DNA from 2 places in the Serratia fonticola genome. Region 1 is predicted to be linked to the other one. Evidence: predicted binding sites of a transcription regulator. Region 1 holds the regulator's gene; the other holds the start of a gene.

Region 1 (7,173 bases):
CCTATGGCACCGGGTTGAGTGTCCTTGTCGCTTCGGGCTGATGACAAAGTGGCAATGTTGCTGAATGTGCAGGATCGAACATTAACCCACTGATTATCTGAACGGGCTACATCGCGAGCCGGAGTAGGGTATTCTCTTTTTTACTGATTTAAAGTGCTTTAAGTCAGAAAATTAGCCTGTGCTCCACACCGCTATGGGCGTTAAACTCCAGCAAGGCCTGTGTCATCGGCCCAAATCAATATCTGCCGTAACGAGCCTTAATCACGAAGTTAATTTAAACATGCTGCTGCTGATCGATAACTACGACTCTTTTACCTACAACCTCTATCAGTACTTCTGCGAACTGGGTGCAGAAGTGCTGGTGAAGCGTAACGATGAACTGCAACTGGCCGATATTGAGCGGCTGGCACCGCAGCATCTGGTGATCTCCCCTGGCCCCTGTACGCCGAACGAGGCGGGCATCTCGCTGGCCGCAATTCGCCATTTTGCCGGTAAGTTGCCGATCCTTGGGGTCTGCCTCGGTCATCAGGCATTGGGCCAGGCATTTGGTGCCGACGTGGTTCGTGCCCGGGAGGTGATGCACGGCAAAACCTCTGCCATCCGCCATCATAATCTCGGCGTGTTCAAGGGATTGAATAATCCGCTGACCGTCACCCGCTACCACTCGCTGATCCTGGACGCTGCGACGTTGCCGGATTGCTTTGAGGTGACCGCCTGGAGCGAACGTGACGGCGAACGGGATGAGATCATGGGGATCCGCCATAGGACGCTGGCGCTGGAAGGCGTGCAGTTCCACCCTGAGAGCATTCTCAGCGAGCAAGGGCACCAACTGCTGGGTAATTTCCTTGGAAGTTAGCCGTTAGTGGCTTTTTAAGCTTGCCCTTGGTTGGTTTTTTATGCATATTTTGTGATTATATTTTCACTTGATAGTTAGCCGCCTGGAGCCAGTAATGACCGAAAAAACCGCAGTCACCCGCAGCACCTTTGATCAGGTTATCCTGCCTGTTTATGCACCCGCCCAGTTTGTGCCGGTGAAGGGTAAGGGGAGCCGCGTATGGGATCAGCAGGGGAAAGAGTATATCGACTTCTCTGGTGGTATCGCGGTGACTGCGTTGGGGCACTGCCATCCGGCACTGGTTGAGGCTTTAAAGCAGCAGGGCGAAACCTTATGGCATACCAGCAACGTGTTCACCAATGAGCCCGCGCTGCGCCTGGCCAGCAAATTGATCGCTGCCACCTTCGCCGACCGGGTGTTTTTCGCCAATTCCGGTGCGGAGGCTAACGAAGCGGCTTTCAAGCTCGCTCGTCATTACGCCATCACCCGTCATAGCCCGTATAAGACCAAGATTATCGCGTTTAATAACGCTTTCCATGGCCGTACGCTGTTCACCGTTTCCGTGGGTGGACAGCCAAAATATTCCGACGGTTTTGGGCCGAAACCGGCCGATATCGTACATGTGCCCTTCAACGATCTGGCCGCAGTGAAAGCGGTGATGGACGATCACACCTGTGCGGTAGTGATGGAGCCTATCCAGGGCGAAGGGGGTATTACCGCCGCCGATCCTGTCTTCCTCAAGGGCGTACGTGAACTCTGCGACCAACATCAGGCGCTGCTGGTCTTTGATGAAGTGCAAAGCGGTATGGGCCGCAGCGGCAAGCTGTTTACCTATATGCATTACGGCATTACGCCAGACATCCTCACCACCGCCAAAGCGCTGGGCGGCGGTTTCCCGGTGAGTGCGATGCTGACTACCGAAGAGATCGCCTCGGTGATGCAGGTTGGCACTCACGGTACTACCTACGGCGGCAACCCACTGGCCTGTGCAGTGGCAGAGGCAGCGTTGGACGTGATCAACACGCCAGAGGTACTAAGCGGGATTGAGCAGCGTCGTGGGCTGTTTGTTCAGGCTTTGCAGGAGATCGGTAAGAAATACGATGTGTTCAGCGATATTCGTGGCATGGGGCTGTTGATTGGCGCGGAACTGAAAGCGGGCTATCACGGCAAAGCGCGCGATTTTCTCACTGCAGCTGCCGCCCGCGGTTTGATGATCCTCAACGCTGGGCCAAACGTGATCCGTTTTGCCCCTTCGTTAGTGGTTGAGCTGAAGGATATCGACGAAGGCATGGCGCTGTTCGAATTGGCCGTACAGGATGTGATTAACGGCTAATCAAGTCTGCGGGGCTGCGGTCCCGCTAACCTCAGCTTTCCCGCAGTTTGCGCTTCAGCCAGATCCCATGGTGTGGGCGCTGGCGCCACGCCAGTGACGAGATGGTATGCATCACGGTCAGGTGAGAAAGGATCCGCCGCAGGTGGCGTTCCATCTCGGTGACCGGCATGTCCGGATGCAGGTCCGGCGGCTGCATGATGCTGTTGCTGGTACTCGGGCCGTCATATTCCAACCGCTGCTGGCAGCTCTGCAAGGCGATTTCACAGGTCTGCAGATACTCCTGAGCCAGCTTTGGCGTCAGCATATAGTGCTCGCGCGCCAGAATGGTCATCGCATTCAGGTGTTCAACAATAAACTGGTTATGGGTGATCCACAGCCGCATATCTGCCAGATAATTCGATTCAAACCCCGGTTCCTGCATCGCCTGATTGAGCGAGGTAAACAGGGCATTATGCGCCTGATTGACCTGCATACGCGTGTAGGCCAGTTCGCTGGGGTCCGGTTCCTGTTCTTCCAACAATAAGCGCAGTGCTGTCTGATCGTGCTCCAGAGCCTGATGGGCGTTTTTACGCAGCAGGCCACTCTGCCACTGCGGCCATAGCCAGATCGTGCCGCCAAACACCAGTACGCAGCCGATAAGGGTATCAATCAGGCGTGGAACCAGGAAATGGGTACCGTTCAGCGCCAAGAGCTGCAAAGTATAGACGGCGGTCACGGTGAAGCCCATCACCGCCAACCCGTAGTTTTTCCGCAAGATCAGATAGGCCGCCAGGGTGATCGCCAACATGATGCTCAGCGTCACGTTCTCCGGCATCTGTAGTTGTAACAGCCCGGCGGCAATTACCAACCCGGCCAACGTGCCGAGGGCACGGTGCTGGATCCTCACCCGCGTGGCGTTATAGCCGTTTTGGCTGACCAGCATGATGGTCAGCAAGATCCAATAGGGTTTTGGCAGGTTGAACAGCATGCCCAGGCTGCTGCCTGCCGCAAGAATGACCCCCAGCCTGGCGGCGTTGCGCAGGGCGTTGGATTTAAACGACAGATAGCTCACCACCGCAGGCCAAAACGGCAACCGTGACTGGTTGGCCATCAGATTGCGGCGGTACAGTGGGTGCTGGGTACGCAGCAGGCGCGCGATGCGGCTGAAGTGGTAATAGCAGAACTGGCCAACCGGGTTATCGGCGTGCTGTGAGGCTACTTTTTCCAGCGCCGCCAGCTCATTCTTCATACTGAAACGCGCAGAGTGCCGATGATAGAGAATATCGTCGGCCACCACCCGCAGGCGCGTGGCGATCACCTGGGCGTTGCGGCGGATAATCGCTTCGGCCTGGCTTTGCTCCACCAGTTTTTGCACTTCTTCCGGCAGATGCAGGCTGACGGTGATGTGCTCCTGCAAATCGAGCGCCACCTGAAACGTACGTTGCAGGCGCTTTTGCTCCAGGTTATTGGCATGGGGCAGGAAATTCAGCTGTTGGTATAGCAGACTGATCAGATCCATTACTTTCTGCTGGCGTTGCAACAGCGGCGGCAGGGCAGTTTCTGGATCGGTATGCTGCGTCAGTAATGAGTATTTGGCTTCAAAATAGTCGGCCAGCTGCATATACAACTGGCTTAGGGATTCGCGCATCGGCTGCTCTTTCCACAGCTTGAACCAGGCCCAGGTAAACAGCCCGTACCAGGCGGTGCCGACGATATACAGTAAAGGGGCGTGCCAGATTGGCACGGTACCTACCATGCTGAGGGAAAAGATGGCGGCAACCAGTGCGGCTGGCAGCAGGCGTGCATGCAGCGGGCTGATTTCTCCGCTGACGCCGAGCAACAGCGCCATTCCCAGCATCAGCAAGGGTAGTGGTAGATCCCACAGTAGGGCTTGTTGCAGCAGAAGGCTGCTGAGTGCGAACAGGGAGCCGCCTACAACCAGGCGTTTGAAAAAGCGTTTGTGTGGCGTATCCAGCCCGGCAATGTTGCAGCAGGCGGGCACCAACGAGAACAGCATGCCGAGTTGCAGGTTGCCAATCAACAAACCAAACGCCACCGGCAGGCACAACACCAGCGTTTGCCGCAGTGCGTAGTTGACTTCCGGGTGGTAGATCAGGCGGCGCCACATGGTTGGCTATTCAGTAGGTAAAGAAACGGCGCATTGCTGCACCGTTTCCCTGGGGATTAACGCGTACCGTACACGACAATGGTTTTGCCGTGCGCGGAGATCAGGTTTTGATCTTCGAGCATTTTCAAAATACGACCGACGGTTTCACGTGAGCAACCGACGATTTGGCCAATTTCCTGGCGGGTGATTTTGATCTGCATACCGTCTGGGTGAGTCATGGCATCAGGTTGTTTTGCCAGGTTCAGCAAGGTCTGTGCAATGCGGCCGGTAACGTCAAGGAAGGCGAGGTTACCCACTTTCTCTGAGGTGACTTGCAGGCGGTTAGCCATCTGTGCGGACAGGCGCATCAGGATATCCGGGTTAACCTGGATCAGTTGGCGGAATTTCTTGTAGGAAATTTCAGCCACTTCACAGGCAGTTTTGGCCCGTACCCAGGCGCTACGCTCCTGGCCTTCTTCAAATAATCCAAGCTCGCCGATGAAATCCCCCTGGTTAAGGTAGGACAGGATCATCTCTTTGCCTTCTTCATCTTTAATCAGCACCGCAACGGAGCCTTTGACGATGTAGTAAAGCGTTTCGGCCTTTTCACCTTGGTGAATCAGCGTACTCTTCGATGGATATTTGTGGATATGGCAATGAGACAGGAACCATTCGAGAGTCGGGTCTGTTTGCGGTTTGCCGAGAACCATTCGCTGTTATCCTCTGTTGTTATCGCTGCCTTGTATCACAGGGGTCAGAGTTCCCTGTAAAACGTGCTTATAGCCCGGTGTTTTAATTGTGGCTATCAACAGGTTTTGAGGCGTGTTATAGAAATACGCTTGTGCTCTAGCATATTAACTTGCAGGGAGAGCTGCAAGCTACATTCTGTTAACAAACCAATATAGGGGCCTTTCCTTGGACGTATCCCTGAAATCGGTGACCTGGAAAGAGTTATTGCGGCTCTGTTTGTAGCACAGAGTGAGGCGGGTGTCTTGTGTTGTCTCGCTTCAGCATGATTAGCATCAGGTTACGTTGCCAGAATGTATGCGAAAGCGTACCCTGTTTTTAAGAAATTAACCGGAGTGTGTAACATGCAGGCAAGAGTTAAGTGGGTAGAAGGACTGACATTCCTGGGTGAGTCTGCGTCCGGCCACCAGGTTTTGATGGATGGCAACGCGGGCGATAAAGCGCCAAGCCCGATGGAAATGGTGTTGATGTCCGTCGGCGGCTGTAGCGCCATCGATGTGGTGTCGATCCTGCAAAAAGGGCGTAACGATGTGCGTGACTGCGAGGTAAAACTGACCTCCGAGCGTCGTGAAGAAGCGCCACGTCTGTTTACCCATATCAATCTGCATTTTATTGTCACCGGCAAAGGGCTGACCGATAAGATTGTAGAGCGCGCGGTGGATCTTTCCGCCGAGAAATACTGCTCCGTCTCCTTGATGTTGGGTAAAGCCGCCAGCATCACCCACAGCTTCGAAATCCGCGAAGTGGCCTGATCCTACCAAGGGTAGCGCAGGCAGTGGGCACGCAATAAATCAAGAAATCGCCGTGCCGTCACGGTTAGCGGCGATTTCTGTGAATACAGCACGCAGTATTGAGCCTGCGGCAGCGTGTCGATAGGCAATGCCACCAGCCGATGCTGCAAATGGAACGGTGCACTCATCGCCCGCGCCACGATAGTCAAATAATCCGCCTCCAACACCATATTCAAGCCACAGGTCACCGAGTCCGAGCGAATGGGCGAACGACTCAATTGCTGATAGAAGGTGCCTAACACCGCGCGCAACTGCTGGTAATACCCCATATCGGTTTCCGGTAATAACCACTTGGCCTCACGCAGCTCGTCCAGCGAGGTGGCCTGCGCCAGTGGGTGCCCCTGGCGTGCGATAATGCAAAAAGAGGCGTTGAACAGCGGTTCACGCACCAGATCCTCCAGAGGCAGTTCCGGGCTGACGGTACCCACGGCAAAATCCAGGCGGCCTTCGCGCAATGCTGGCAGCAGCGTAGAAAGCTGCGCCTCGCGGATCAGGAGATTGGCCTGCGGAAACGGCTGTTTGAAGGCTTCGACCAGCTCCGGTAATACCGTGAGGGCGAGTAGCGAAGAGCAGCCGATGGCGACGTTGCCTTGTGAATGCTGATTCAACTGCTGGATCTCGTCGGCGGCGCGCTGCAATTCCTCCAGGATCAACTGCATTCGCAGGGCGAAGGCGCGGCCGGTTTCGGTCAGCGTCATTCCCTGACTGCTGCGATTGATCAACTGGGTTTCCAGGATCTGTTCCAGTTCACGGATGGTGCGGCTCACCGCCGGTTGAGATTGCTCCAGCGCGCGCGCCGCCCCGCGAATACTGCCACTGCGGATCACCTGCTGGAAGACTTTCAACTGCTGTAACTTCGGTAAATAGCGCATTCCCCACCCTATCAATAAAAAGCATCACCCCTTACAAAATTGTATCTTATGCCGCCCGGCAAAAGGCGATAATTTCAGCATGTTATTGTAAGTGACTGTTATTAAAACTATAAAGTGACCTGGATCACATTATTATACTACGCCCGCCACGCTGGTGGGCAGCCTGGGTGATAACTTAAAGGAATATCGGCGATGAAAAATCGTTCGCTAATGATTTTTTTGCTGTTTGTGGGCTATGTCGTGGTGTACATCGATAAAACCGTGATGGGTTTTGCGCTGTTACCTATCGAACGCGAGTTCAATCTACAGCCGGAACAGCTGGGCTACATTACCGGGATGTTTTTCCTGGCGTATTCCCTGTTCCAGATACCGGCGGGCTGGCTCAATGACCGCTTTGGTTTTAAGAAAGTGCTGTGCAGTTCGTTACTGCTGCTGGGGGGATTTGCCCTGTGCTTCGGCATTCTGGGGTTCGGCCTGGGCCTGCTGGTGACGTTCCGCTTCCTGTCGGG
Region 2 (7,173 bases), 2.4 Mb from region 1:
GAACAACAGGCGGCCAAGAATGCTGCGTACCGCCTGCTCATCGTCCTTTTCCTGCTTCCACTGGCTCATCCAGTCGAACACGCTCAGGGTTTCATCAAACTCGTATTCGTGATCCTGTGCGTAGTAACCGATCTTGGCGTTTTCGGACCATTTCACGGTGCCGTGATCCGGCTGCAGGTCACCCACCAGCGTTTTCAGCAGGGTGGATTTACCGATACCGTTGGCACCCAGGATCGCCACTTTCTCGCCCACTTCAACCATCAGGTTGAGTTTGCTGAACAGCGGGCCGTTGTCGAAGCCTTTGGCCAGCGCTTCCACTTCCAGCGCGTTACGGAACAGCTTCTTGTCCTGCTCAAAACGGATGAACGGGTTCTGACGGCTGGAGGCTTTCACCTCTTCCAACTGGATCTTGTCAATCTGGCGGGCACGAGAGGTAGCCTGCTTGGATTTTGAGGCGTTGGCGCTGAAGCGGCTAACGAAGGACTGCAATTCGTTAATCTGTGCCTTCTTCTTGGCGTTATCAGACATCAGGCGCTCACGAGCCTGGGTAGCCGCCGTCATGTATTCGTCGTAGTTGCCTGGGTAGACACGCAGTTCGCCGTAGTCCAGATCCGCCATGTGGGTACAAACCATGTTCAGGAAGTGACGGTCGTGCGAAATGATGATCATGGTGCTGTTACGCTCGTTCAGCACCTGCTCCAGCCAGCGAATGGTATCGATGTCCAGGTTGTTCGTTGGTTCGTCGAGCAGCAGGATTTCCGGATCGGAGAACAGGGCCTGAGCCAACAGAACACGCAGTTTGAAGCCGGGAGCGATCTCGCTCATCGGGCCATAATGCTGTTCTACCGGAATACCTACGCCGAGCAGCAACTCACCGGCACGTGCTTCTGCGGTGTAGCCGTCCATCTCGCCATAGGCCACTTCCAGATCGGCCACTTTATAGCCGTCTTCTTCGCTCATCTCCGCCATGGCGTAGATGCGGTCACGCTCTTCCTTCACCGCCCACAGTTCGGTGTGGCCCATGATCACGGTGTCCAGCACGCTGAACTGTTCAAAAGCGAACTGATCCTGGCGCAGTTTACCCAGGCGCTCATTCGGATCCAGGAACACGTTACCGCCGCTCGGCGCCAGATCGCCACCGAGGATTTTCATGAACGTCGATTTACCGCAGCCGTTGGCTCCGATCAGACCATAGCGGTTACCGCCGCCAAATTTGACAGAGATGTTTTCAAACAACGGCTTACTGCCGAACTGCATAGTGATGTTGTTAGTGCTTAACACAGCGCTCGCTCTTAATTTGATTGGGAATGTGATTTGGCGCGCATTATGCCATAACGGCGGTCAGAGATCGCGAGGATTTTTGGTTGATTTTTGAGCACGGGTCAGCATTAACCGTAATGCGGACAATAACCATACAAAGCACAATGTCATAACAGCACTTATCTTTGATTATTAGTCTGCCACGAGTAATGCAGGCTAATAATTTTTATCAATGGGTATAATATAAGTTAATGCGATTGAAACAATTATTGTGCCACTGATGTAAAGCACCCTCTCCATTATTGTGTCAAAATGAAAAAAGAAATACACGCATAGTAGAAAACAGATGGAGCCTAGCAAGTGAATCAAAGTGTTTGCTATAGTGAAACACACTTTGTCTTTAAGTTTTTTTCCCATTTAGCTCTTTCTCAACAAGTGATACTATTTTATTAAACGGTTCTTGCCCCTGTTTCTGTCTAACAGAGAGCGCATCAATAAACGGATCAACAAATGGTTGAATCAAGAAATAAAGAAAGTCTAAATCACCTTTATGTCTGAGAGCATAGTACACTGAGAGATTTTTATCTTTCAACTCTTCTGACTTGTAAATGCTTCTTGTCGCTAGGCCACCAGTCAACAAAATAGTGCTAACTGTGCTAATTCTAAACGCTAACAGTCTAGAGTAGACGGCTGTTTTAAGAATTATATTTGCTAATTTACCACTAAGATATGCATTTGTTATCATCCTTCCTGCTATAGAGCCAACAGTTTTTGCATAAATTGAATCTTGTGTTTCTTTAGATGCGTTTTTATCAAATTCATCAAGTACGGTTTTAATGCTTTCTACTAGGTTTTCATTCTCAAGTATACCGCACTTAATAGCTTTCATCATTCGCATCGTGTCACCTTGATTGCGAGATCTATTCTCCGTGTCAATATATCCATAAGCAAGATAACCAAAATCAATAGGTACGCTTGCTACTCCGTGTGCTAGTCCTACGAGCATCTCTGGCGTCAGTATCACCTGCACTATTCGCTTAGCTATTGCTTGATATTCCATATCATCCCCTTTTGACGCAGCCATCATACAATATGATTAATGTGTTATCAATCTGCATCATGCCCCATGAATAAATGGGGCGTTATACATAAAAAAGCATAGCCCTGTATTCATGAAAGTCCTAAGTGGGCGCAGCATGCAGCGCCCCTACAAAAGGTAGCTGGTTGAGGAATGTTACAGGTGATTTTATATTTATAACTTATTTATTCGAATAAGAATTCCACATCTATAAAACCATAAAAATAATGATCCAGGGTATTTTAAGTTCCACTGCTAGTAAATTCGCGTGTTGGCGTTCTGCATCATCCCCACCTGCTGCACCATTACGCTCAGCTATTTAGATGTTCTCCCCCTGAGATCCGCCATCCGCACCTTAAATTTCCAATGTCCGCTCATGCAGCATTTCAATAAATGCCCGTGAAGCGGCGCTGCGGTAACCCTCTTTGCGTTGCAGCACCACGGCGTGGCGCTCGGGCATGGGAACCGACAGCTTGATAGGCAGCAGCAGCGGATTACTCCGTGCGATGGCCTGCGGCAGAATGGTCGCGAACTGGCCGTGGCGAACAATCTCGACGATGCCGCTAATCGCATTCGCCTCCATGGCAACCTGAGGATAAATCGCGTGCTGCTGGAAATATTCATCTACATAATGACGCGTGGCGAAGTCGCCGTTGAGTAGCACCAACGGCACCTGTTGCACCTCTGCTACGCTCAAGGCGGCGCGGCGCTTGGCAAGCTGATGCCCCTTCCCTATCATCAGTTGCAGCCGCTCCGTGAACAACCTGGCAGCGGCTATATCCGCAGAGTGAACCGGCTCGAAGGCAATCCCCAGATCCAATTGGTCATCGCACAATAACGCCTCCATCTTATCCTGCGTCATCTCACGGATGTTCAGCGTAATCCCCGGGTAGCGCCGGAAAAAGCCGTCGACCAACGGTCCAATCAGGTAGGAGGTAAAGGTCGGCGTCATCGCCAAACGCAGGTTACCGCGTTCCAACGTCGCGACATCCTGAATGGCCCGCTTGCCAGCCTCCAGATCCTGTAATGCTAGTCGGGCATAGCGCATCCATGCCTGACCCGCATCGGTGAGTTGCACCCTACGCCCGGAACGGTCGAACAGCTCTACCTGTAACGTCTCTTCCAACTGTTTGATCTGCTGTGACAAGGTCGGCTGAGAAACATGCAGCACCTCCGCCGCCCGGGTGAAGTTCCCCTGCTCCGCCACCGCCAGAAAGTAACGTATGTGCCGCAGTAACATAACGCCTCAACTATTAGTTATCCCTATCGTGACGATTATAAATGAGTCTTGGAACCTATAGCTAGAAAAGTCCATTCTTGCCTCCATTGAAAGCGAGCCACACATTGATGGAGTCACCATGCAAGAGGTTATTGACGGTTTTCTGAAGTTCCAGCGCGAGGCTTTTGTTGAGCGCACAGAACTGTTCAAACGTCTGGCCACCAGCCAGAGCCCACGCACCCTATTTATCTCATGTTCCGACAGCCGATTGGTGCCGGAGCTGATCACCCAACGCGAGCCGGGCGACCTGTTCGTCATCCGCAACGCGGGCAATATTGTCCCTTCTTTCGGGCCTGAGCCCGGTGGCGTTTCGGCCTCTGTGGAATATGCCGTTGCCGCACTAGGCGTAGAGGATATCGTGATTTGCGGCCACTCCGATTGCGGCGCCATGACCGCCATCGCCACCTGCAAATGCCTGGATCATATGCCCACCGTAGCCAACTGGCTGCGCTATGCCGATGCCGCCAAGGCAGTCAATCAGGCCAATGAACACGCCAGCGAGCACGATCGCATTAACTCGATGGTGCGTGAAAACGTCATCGCCCAACTGACCAACCTGAAAACACACCCTTCGGTCGCGCTGGCGCTCGATCGAGGCAATCTGCGACTGCATGGCTGGATCTACGATATCGCTACCGGCTGTATTGATGCATTAGATGGCAATACCCGCCGTTTCGTGCCGCTGGCGAGCAACCCAAGCGTCACCGCCAGCCCAGCTATACAACGCTTCTAATCTACCAAACCTATTGGAGTCAACATGACACAGTCTCTACATAACACTTCCGCACGTCAGAACCTGACCGACATCATCATGGAGGCTAAAGTCCGTAAAGGCCTGACCTTCGAAGCCATTAATCAAGACACCGGCTTGAGCTTGGCGTTTGTGACCGCCGCACTACTTGGCCAGCATCCGTTGCCGGAACAGGCCGCCCGTATAGTAGCCGCAAAGCTGGATTTGGATGAAGATGCGGTGCGCCTGCTGCAAACCATCCCGGTGCGCGGCAGTATTCCCGGCGGTGTGCCGACCGATCCGACCATCTATCGTTTCTACGAGATGGTGCAGATCTACGGCTCAACCCTGCGGGCGCTGGTGCATGAACAATTTGGTGACGGGGTGATCAGCGCCATCAACTTCAAGCTGGATATCAAAAAGGTCCAAGACCCCGATGGCGGTGAACGCGCGGTGATCACGCTGGATGGTAAGTACCTGCCAACCAAGCCATTCTAGGCCGTTAAGTCATCAAATTATTAAGTTAATGTAATCCAGCGCCTGAACCTCGGCGCTGGAACACTCAACCATGAAAATGGCGGCTATCCGCCGGAGCCTGCTCACGCGGTTCCAAGCCATCATCCCGCACCACCTCGGCCACCCGCAGCCGGTAATATTCCAACACCTCATGCCTGCCACGCGCCTGGGCTTGACGGTGTTGCTCCAGGTTGCGCCACTGCTGTACCGCCGCCTTGTCACGCCAGAACGACAGCGATAACAATTTGTCCGGTTCACTCAGGCTTTGAAAACGTTCGATAGAGATAAAGCCATCAATTTCCGCCAGCAACGGTTTCAGCTCCGCCGCCAACTCAAGATAGGTTTCCCGCTGCCCAGCGGCAGCACGTAGTTCAAAAATCACCGCGATCATGATTGTTCTCCTCGGCAGTATAAAATTCAGGTACACACGCATTTTGCGAAACACGCCAGCGAAAATGGCTTAACAGTTCGGGCTTAAAGTTGAGTTTGGACAAATGATCGATCCCCGCCAAGGCGATCAACCGTGCCCACCGTTCTCCTGGGCAGCGATGAGCACCATGACCAAAGGCAAAACTCTCTTGCGGCGTTTTCAACTGCACCAATACGCTCTGCCCCACCGCCAGCGGTTGGCCATCAAGCCACGTAGCCTGTCGCGCAAACCTGCGGGTAGTATGGATCGGCGGAGTTTGCTGCAACACCGCCAAGATCAACGCTTCTGCCGGTTGATGGCGCTGATTTGCCAGCAGCAGTGTCTGGCCGATTAATCCGGCGGTGCCCTCACAGGCCTGGAACAAAAGCCCGATGGCATTGGCTATCGCCAGCGAACGATCGCCAATGTGTTGGCACAGTAGTTCAAACAACGGTCCATCTGCCCGTTGCATCCGGATCTGCAACTTCCCGGCGGCTACCGCCCCCGCAGCCATCTGCTCTACGCTGCCGCCAGGAGCAATACAGCACACAAAGTCCAACACCTCATCCACCAAGGTAGATCGATCCTGATGTGTCACGCCCAATAAGTCAGCCAGTACGCAAATCGGCAAAGCGTAGTTAAACCGGGTGAGTTGCTCTGCCGTTGTCAAACTAGCCGCTAGCCGTTGAGCCACGTAAACCGTCGTTTGGCGGATCTCATCGTCAGTGATCGCGGCCAGAGCCGCCTCGATCGCCCCCTTTAATTCACGCTGCCCGGCACCATCATTCATACGTACCAGAGAGGCGAAAATCGATTGGGCGGGCGTCCCAATCAAAGCAGTGGGTACCGGCTCATCCGTGGGGCGAACACCGAGGTGAGGATGGGTTAAGGCTTCACGCACCGCTTGCCGCGATGCAACAGAAAAGGGGCAGGCCGTCATGGCAATTTCCTTCCGATAAGAATAGAGAACAGCCATTGTCGGGTTAGACGAGCAGCAATACTTCGGTTACTCTCGAAGTATGAATGACAATACGCTTGAAGACCGCCTGGCCGCATTGACGGCCGCTATCGCCGATCGCACCCGAGCGCGCATGCTATGCCTGCTGATGGATGGGCGCGCCTATACCGCAACGGAGCTGAGTGCTGCGGTGGACGTCGCTGCCTCCACCGCCAGCAGCCATCTGGCACGTTTGCAGGAGCAAAACCTGATCGGCTGTGTCAAACAGGGCCGCAATCGCTTTTACCGTCTGGCGGGCAAACCGGTGGCCGATATGCTGGAAAGCCTGATGGCGTTGGCCGGTGTAGAACGCCCGACGGTGAAAAGCAGCACTCCGGCCTCATTGCGTTATGCACGCACCTGCTATGACCACATGGCAGGTGAGATCGCGGTTCAAATACATCATCAGTTGCTGGCGCGGGCCTGGTTAATCGGAGATAACGACTATCAGCTCAGTGAGTCCGGGCAGGCTGCCTTGACACAGTTGGGTATCGACTGCTCCCCGGCCCCGACCCGGCGGCGTTTTGCCTGCGATTGTCTGGACTGGAGCGAACGCAAGGCTCATCTCGGTGGCGCTCTGGGCGCTGCCATGTTGGCCGCATTTGAAAAACGTGGATGGGTTCAGCGCCAGCTAGATAGCCGTGAGCTGCAACTGACCGCCGCTGGTAGAAAAGCGCTGAGCGCACATTTTGGCCTGGCGCTTTGAATGCCTGACAAGCTAGCTTAGCTGCCATACTCAATGGGTTTACCTGTTGACGATCCCGTCATATCCGAGGAGTTATCATGTCCGATATTAACCAATTCCCGATCGCCAAACGTTGGCCCGCCAAGCATCCTGAACGTTTACAACTCTACTCGCTGCCGACCCCTAATGGGGTGAAAGTCTCCATCATGCTCGAAGAGA

Evidence for each region. The regulator CRP, encoded in region 1, controls carbon source genes, mostly activating them, when cyclic AMP is high. The targets are predictions, from matches to a motif close to ATGTGANNNNNNTCACAT.
Region 2: a site for CRP is predicted at 1,308-1,325, ahead of WN53_RS16955 (ABC-F family ATPase). Genes of this name have one in related genera too.

Annotation. Positions count from the first base shown of each region.
Region 1 is NZ_CP011254.1:1,354,345-1,361,517, reverse strand. Features, by position in the region: gene WN53_RS06065 (aminodeoxychorismate synthase component II) at 281-856, shown strand; gene argD (bifunctional acetylornithine/succinyldiaminopimelate transaminase) at 951-2,168, shown strand; gene WN53_RS06055 (YccS/YhfK family putative transporter) at 2,200-4,275, opposite strand; gene crp (cAMP-activated global transcriptional regulator CRP) at 4,332-4,964, opposite strand; gene WN53_RS06045 (OsmC family protein) at 5,346-5,753, shown strand; gene WN53_RS06040 (LysR substrate-binding domain-containing protein) at 5,756-6,664, opposite strand; gene WN53_RS06035 (MFS transporter) at 6,857-7,173, shown strand, end outside.
Region 2 is NZ_CP011254.1:3,791,750-3,798,922, reverse strand. Features, by position in the region: gene WN53_RS16955 (ABC-F family ATPase) at 1-1,281, opposite strand, end outside; gene WN53_RS16950 (hypothetical protein) at 1,661-2,320, opposite strand; gene cynR (transcriptional regulator CynR) at 2,694-3,578, opposite strand; gene WN53_RS16940 (carbonic anhydrase) at 3,697-4,350, shown strand; gene cynS (cyanase) at 4,375-4,845, shown strand; gene WN53_RS16930 (antibiotic biosynthesis monooxygenase family protein) at 4,910-5,254, opposite strand; gene WN53_RS16925 (cytochrome P450 family protein) at 5,235-6,212, opposite strand; gene WN53_RS16920 (ArsR/SmtB family transcription factor) at 6,292-6,975, shown strand; gene WN53_RS16915 (glutathione S-transferase N-terminal domain-containing protein) at 7,053-7,173, shown strand, end outside.